Dyadobacter pollutisoli: one gene and its partner. The protein of the gene in region 1 interacts with the protein of each later gene in a pairwise test. Links are inferred from orthologs where the notes say so. Each region holds a gene or a part of one and is shown on either strand. Other genes may lie near its edges.

The links.
Region 2: the proteins of eno (region 1) and rpe interact in binary tests that used the Escherichia coli proteins (3 or more experiments, as listed by UniProt). The link is inferred for Dyadobacter pollutisoli from one-to-one orthologs.

The regions. Positions count from the first base shown.
Region 1 is NZ_CP112998.1:6,861,990-6,865,222, reverse strand. What follows is about bases 335-3,233. They hold eno (phosphopyruvate hydratase), read right to left. Parts: upstream 2,471-3,233; coding sequence 1,199-2,470; downstream 335-1,198. Other genes in these bases: carA (glutamine-hydrolyzing carbamoyl-phosphate synthase small subunit), read right to left, coding at 2,730-3,233; ON006_RS28525 (FtsB family cell division protein), read right to left, coding at 809-1,141; gpmI (2,3-bisphosphoglycerate-independent phosphoglycerate mutase), read right to left, coding at 335-760. Also shown: more of gpmI, read right to left, coding at 1-334. UniProt on the Escherichia coli protein: Catalyzes the reversible conversion of 2-phosphoglycerate (2-PG) into phosphoenolpyruvate (PEP). It is essential for the degradation of carbohydrates via glycolysis.
Region 2 is NZ_CP112998.1:4,407,914-4,411,139, forward strand. Bases 243-3,134 are described here. They hold rpe (ribulose-phosphate 3-epimerase), read left to right. Parts: upstream 243-1,310; coding sequence 1,311-1,958; downstream 1,959-3,134. Other genes in these bases: ligA (NAD-dependent DNA ligase LigA), read right to left, coding at 243-547; ON006_RS18035 (Uma2 family endonuclease), read left to right, coding at 745-1,266; ON006_RS18045 (apiosidase-like domain-containing protein), read left to right, coding at 2,019-3,134. Outside these bases: more of ligA, read right to left, coding at 1-242; more of ON006_RS18045, read left to right, coding at 3,135-3,226. UniProt on the Escherichia coli protein: Catalyzes the reversible epimerization of D-ribulose 5-phosphate to D-xylulose 5-phosphate.

The DNA of each region.
Region 1 (3,233 bases):
CTTCTTCGATCACCGCAACTGGTATTCCTGCTGCGTCGGTAGCGATAATAGGAAGAATAAATTCATCCGTCACGCCTTCTTCGTAAGATGCCTGCACAGTTTTCAAGACATCAGCAGAAGGCACATGCTTGCCCTCGCCATGAACCATGGCATCGTAGGCCAGCTTTACACGCTCCCAACGCTTATCACGATCCATTGCATAGTACCTGCCGGTAATGCTTGCAATCTTACCGGTAGTTTGCGCCATTGAATCTGTCAGGTCCGTCAGGAAACCAAGTCCACTTTTAGGATCACAGTCGCGGCCGTCGGTAAAGGCGTGTACAAACACATTGGAAAGGCCCTTATCCGCAGCTATTTTACAAAGTCCCTTCAAATGATCAATGTGGGAATGTACCCCTCCGTCAGAAACCAGACCTATAAAATGTACCTTTTTGCCGTTTTCCTTGGCGTAATCCAATGCCTTCGTCAAAACCGGCTCCTGCCCCAAAGTACCTTCGGTAACAGCCAGGTTAATTTTAACAAGATCCTGATATACTACGCGTCCGGCGCCGAGGTTGGTGTGGCCTACTTCTGAGTTACCCATTTGTCCGTCAGGAAGGCCTACCGCCAAGCCACTTGCTTCCAGCTTGCTATTAGGATATTTTTGCAAAATACTGTCGTAAAAAGGCGTATTTGCAGCAATGACAGCTGAACGGTTTTCCTCGCCGAATTTGGCGATCCCCCAACCGTCCATGATTATAAGAATTACTTTCTTGTTCAATGTGGTGGAAAATTAAAAATTAAGAATGGTGCTGAGAGGATGATAAGACTATTCCTCTTTTTTACTTTCAACAGGCTGATTGTTTTCGTCAACAATCACGTATACCTCTTCATTGGGCCTGCGCATCATGAATTTCTCGCGCGCCCATTTTTCGAGCATCTTTGGATTTCCAAACACTTCATTGCGTTCCTTTTTCACTTGTCCGATCTTTTCGAGCAGGACGGCTTTTTCCTTTTCCAGGTCTTTCATTTTCATGCGATTGGAAACTACCACCCGCATGTTGTTATTATCAAGGAATAGTATCCACACCAACCACGCAACAAACGTGGCGATATAGAAATTTTTCATCGAATTGAGTGACCAGAATGAGTTGTTTTTCATTTTGAGATACCCTAAAACGAGAACCGGAGCTTATGGCTCCGGTTCTCAATGGAAATATTAGAATTTCAATCCTGGGAAGTATGCGCTTTCGCCAAGCTCTTCTTCGATACGCAGCAATTGGTTGTATTTCGCCATACGGTCAGAACGCGAAGCAGAACCTGTTTTGATCTGTCCTGTGTTCAATGCAACCGCAAGATCCGCGATTGTAGAATCCTCAGTTTCACCTGAACGGTGTGACATAATGCTCTTGTAGCTGTTACGTTTTGCAAGGTTAACAGTGTCAATGGTTTCAGTCAAAGAACCAATTTGGTTTACTTTAACAAGAACTGCATTGGCAATCTGTGATTCAATTCCTTGTTGCAAACGTGTTACGTTTGTTACGAACAAATCATCACCTACCAACTGGCATTTGCTACCAACAGATTCAGTCAAAGTTTTCCAACCAGCCCAGTCATCCTCATCCATACCGTCTTCGATAGAAATGATAGGATATTTAGCAACCCACTGAGTCCAGTAGTCAGCCATTTCAGGCGACGTCAGTTTACGGCCATCTGATTTTTTGAAATGGTACAATCCATTTTCGTAGAATTCAGAAACGGCAGCATCCATAGCAATGAAGATTTCTTCGCCTGGCTTATATCCAGCTTTCTCGATAGCCTGGATTACGATCTCGATAGCCTCTTCGTTGGATTTGATGTTAGGAGCAAAACCACCTTCATCACCTACGTTGGTAGAATATCCTTTGCTTTTCAAAACCGTTTTAAGTGTATGGAACACTTCAACACCCATACGTAGCGCCTGAGAGAATGTATCAGCTTTCGCAGGCATGATCATAAACTCCTGGAAGTCGATAGAGTTATCTGCGTGGCTTCCACCATTCAGAATGTTCATCATCGGAACAGGTAGGGTATTAGCATTCGTACCTCCTACGTAACGGTACAATGGAAGGTTAGCTTCCTGTGCAGCAGCCTTCGCAGCAGCCAGTGACACACCCAAAATTGCATTAGCACCTAACTTGCTTTTGTTAGGAGTACCATCCAATTCCAGCATGATTTTATCGATCAGGTTTTGTTCAAAAACCGAGCAGCCAATCAGTTCAGGGAAAATAATATCATTTACATTTTCAACCGCTTTCAAAACCCCTTTTCCAACATATACGCTCTTGTCATCATCACGAAGTTCAACGGCCTCATGCTTTCCGGTGGAAGCACCAGACGGAACAGCAGCGCGTCCTAAATAACCATTTTCGGTACGAATATCTACTTCTACTGTGGGGTTTCCTCTTGAATCCAGAATTTGTCTTGCATGTACTGATTGAATCGTACTCATTTGCAGCTTGTGGTTTTGATTAAAAAATTGAATATGTTAACGCTACAAAATAACACAAAAAAATTGTCATCCATAAACAGAAGCGCATTTAAACCTAAATTTACATACTCATTTTGCCAATCATTTAATAGGATGTTAACACGCGGTATGATTGCGCCGCTACTTCTTCGGATTGTAACGGTAGATGCTCAGACACAATTGTTTAAAAAAATGTCATATAACAAAAAATCCCTCGGTCGAGGGATTTTTTGTTATATATTTAATTTGCGCTTAGCAAACTGATGAACTCATCAAAAAGGTAGCGCGAATCGTGCGGTCCCGGAGACGCTTCCGGGTGATACTGTACTGAGAAGGCAGGATAATCCTTTCTTCTTATACCTTCAATCGTTTTGTCATTCAAATTAACGTGGGTGATCTCCACATCCGGATGGCTTTCGATCTCGTCGTGGTTGACCGCAAACCCGTGATTTTGAGAAGTTACCTCACACATTCCTGTTATCAGGTTTTTTACAGGGTGGTTCAACCCTCTGTGACCGTGATGCATTTTATATGTGTTGATACCGCTCGAAAGCGCCAGCAATTGATGGCCAAGGCATATCCCAAATAATGGCTTGCTGCTCTTAATCATCTGATTCACATTTTCCACCGCATATAACATCGCCGAAGGATCGCCCGGACCATTGGATATAAAAAATCCATCTGGTTGCCACTCCATTACTTCCTCAAATGGCGTTTTGGCCGGGAAAACTTTGCAATAGCAGCC
Region 2 (3,226 bases), 2.5 Mb from region 1 along the record:
TCAATTTCTGAAAAGAAGTGATGGGCATAAAACCTTCGCCGCGTACTTCAAAAATCGGTGGCTGGTCTTCTGCTTTTACCCGGAGTGGCAAGGAGCGAATGGTCTTCACATTATTGGTAATTTCGTCGCCACGGGTACCGTCGCCGCGGGTTACCCCTCTCACCAGCACGCCATTTTCGTAGGTAAAACTCAATGAAATCCCGTCAAATTTGAGTTCGCAGATGTACTCGTACGGCTCCCCGTCCAATCCCTTCCGCACACGCTCATCGAAATTCCGGAGCTCCTGCTCATTATAAGTGTTATCCAGCGACAACATCGGATAGCGGTGATAAACTGCATTAAAGCTCTTGGTAATGGCGCCGCCAACCCGCTGAGTCGGGGAATCGCCCAATCTGAAATCAGGATACTGATCTTCCAGCGCTTTCAATTCCTTTAACAACTGGTCAAATTCAAAATCCGAAATTTCCGATACGCTATCCTGGTAATATCGGTAGTTGTAATGGTTCAGCTGGTCGGTTAGCTCCTGGATTTTCTGTTCGGGACTCATGGTTATAGCGGCTGCTTTGGTGATTCGGCCCAAATTTAAGATTAATTCCAAATTTTGGGAATAATGTCAAAAATGTGACCGATACCTCCGTTCCACGTATTCTATAATATGTCGATAACCGACTGCGTGTTACAAGCAACTTTTCAACATGATTCTTTTCACAAAATTTGAGTATTTTCGTAAAACAGGTGACACCTATGAAAACTATGGAAGCTGCCATTTGGTACAACCCGGATCTCACACAGATCATCAATGGAGAGGAGATTATGTCTCCTAGCCCAAAAACGCCGCATCAAAAGGCTTCAAGGAAGCTTCAAAGAATTCTGGAAGATCATGCGGAAGCCAAAAACCTGGGAGATGTTTTTAATGCGCCACTTGATGTTATTTTCGAAGATGGCGTGAACTCTCTTCAACCTGATCTTATGTTTATTGCCAGGGAAAACGAGCACATCATTCAGGATTGGATCCGGGGTGTTCCTGACCTTGTGGTAGAAATTATCTCCAAAAGCAATTTTCGCCTGGACACGGTTGTCAAGAAGAAAATTTATGAACGATATGGTGTGAAGGAATTCTGGATCGTGTTCCCTGAGAAGCCTTCGATCGAGATTCATACATTGCTGAACGGGAAGTACGAGCTGTTCGCCACGTTTTCAAATGATGAGCAGGTCCAATCGCCGTTGCTCGACGGCCTTTCTTTTAAAGTTAACGCAATCATATAAATTCGTTAATTTCGGCCAGTTTTATCATTTACTATTGAAATTTCATGGCTGAAATTGCCCCTTCCATATTAGCTGCCGACTTTGCGAATCTGCAGCGCGACGTTGAAATGCTGAACGCCAGTACCGCCGGATATATCCATGTGGACATTATGGACGGTATGTTCGTTCCCAATATTTCGTTCGGTCTACCCGTTTGTGAAGCCATTCACCGCCATGCGCAAAAACCATTGGATGTACATTTAATGATCGAACAGCCGGATCGATATCTCGAAGCATTCAGAAACGCCGGTGCTGCTACGCTTACCGTACATTACGAAGCATGCCCGCATCTGCACCGCACGATTCAGCACATTAAAGAGCTGGGTGCGCTACCGGGCGTCGCTCTCAATCCGCATACACCCGTAGAAGTATTGTCAGAAATCCTGGGTGATGTTTCCCTCGTGCTGATTATGTCTGTCAATCCGGGATTCGGCGGGCAAAAATTCATTGAGAATACCTACAAAAAGATCGCAAAACTGAATGACCTGAGAGAAAAATTCGGGTACACCTTCAAGATTGAGGTCGACGGAGGCGTTAATCTGAACAATGCGCCCGTTCTTGTCCGCGAAGGTGTGGACATATTAGTCGCGGGCAGCTTCGTGTTCAGCTCCGCAGATCCGATCAAAACCATTGAAGATCTGAGGAATAGCTAAGATTTATTCTTTTGATTTAACCCCAAACATGATGATTGTTAAGACATTCGGGCCTACGTTATGAAACTGTCCAGACCATATTTTTACAGTTTTATCTTCGCAGCCTGTCTCGCTGTCCATATTTCTTTTGCTGTCAGTCTCGAAGAAGCTGATGCCAAGTTTCCGCTTAAAATCAGTCCAAACGGTAAGCATATTACCGACAGCCACGGTTCGCCATTTCTGATGGTGGCGGATGTGGCGTGGCAAATGTTGCGTAAGCTGAGTTACACCGAAGCGGTTCAATATATGGATATCCGTAAATCGCAGTCGTTCAATACTTTCCTGGTACAGCTGCTACCTGCATTACCCAATCAGAAAAATTACAACAAAGTCGCCCCATTTCTCGATAATGACCTTTCCAAACCGAATAAGCCCTATTTTGACTATTTTGAAAAGATTATTATAGCTGCGAAAGAGCGAAATCTGGTTGTTGGAATTGTGGTTTCGAGAAAAAGCTGGAACGAAGTATTTGATGCTCAACAAAAAGAAATCTGGAAAAGCTATGGAGCTTATGTAGGGAAAAGGTTTGCAAAATATTCCAACATTATCTGGATCGTCAGCGAAGAAGAGTATCAGAGCGCATTCCAGTTCAAAGCCATTTCCGACGGTATCAGGTCTGAATCTGACGGGCAGATCCTGGCCTCACTCAATACCTGCTCCCCTACGAACATGAACGACGATTCTACCAATCGTTCCGATTTAAAATTTATCATTCCGGATTCAACAGTGACGCCATCGGAATATGCAGCCCTGGCAAACTGGCAAAAGAACTCAGCAGAAGCAGCATTACGCCCCTTTTTGATTGCCAATTCCGAATTCCCCAAAGAGATCACAGACCAGTCGGTACTGATCCGAAATCAGGCATACCAGTCCATTCTGAGCTCTGCGGCAGGGTTTTGCCACATGAGTACCATCAAAAATTTTAATACGACCTGGAAGGCTAACATTACCAAGGACGGGGCCGAGTACATTCACGAACTCGTCAAAATATTGAAAGGAATCCCATGGGAATATATGCAGCCCGACTCCCCTGAGCTACTGGTGGATTCGCTGGACAAGGCTGAAATCGGCATTGTCACTTTGTCCAATAAACGAATGGCCATGCTCTACCTCCCCGACTCCCGACCGGTAAAGCTGAATCTGAGCCATTTGAATGGCACCGACTTCGGTGCTGTCTGGTACAGTCCGAGGACTGGCAGAAGATGGAGCGGCGGGGAATTCAAATCGTC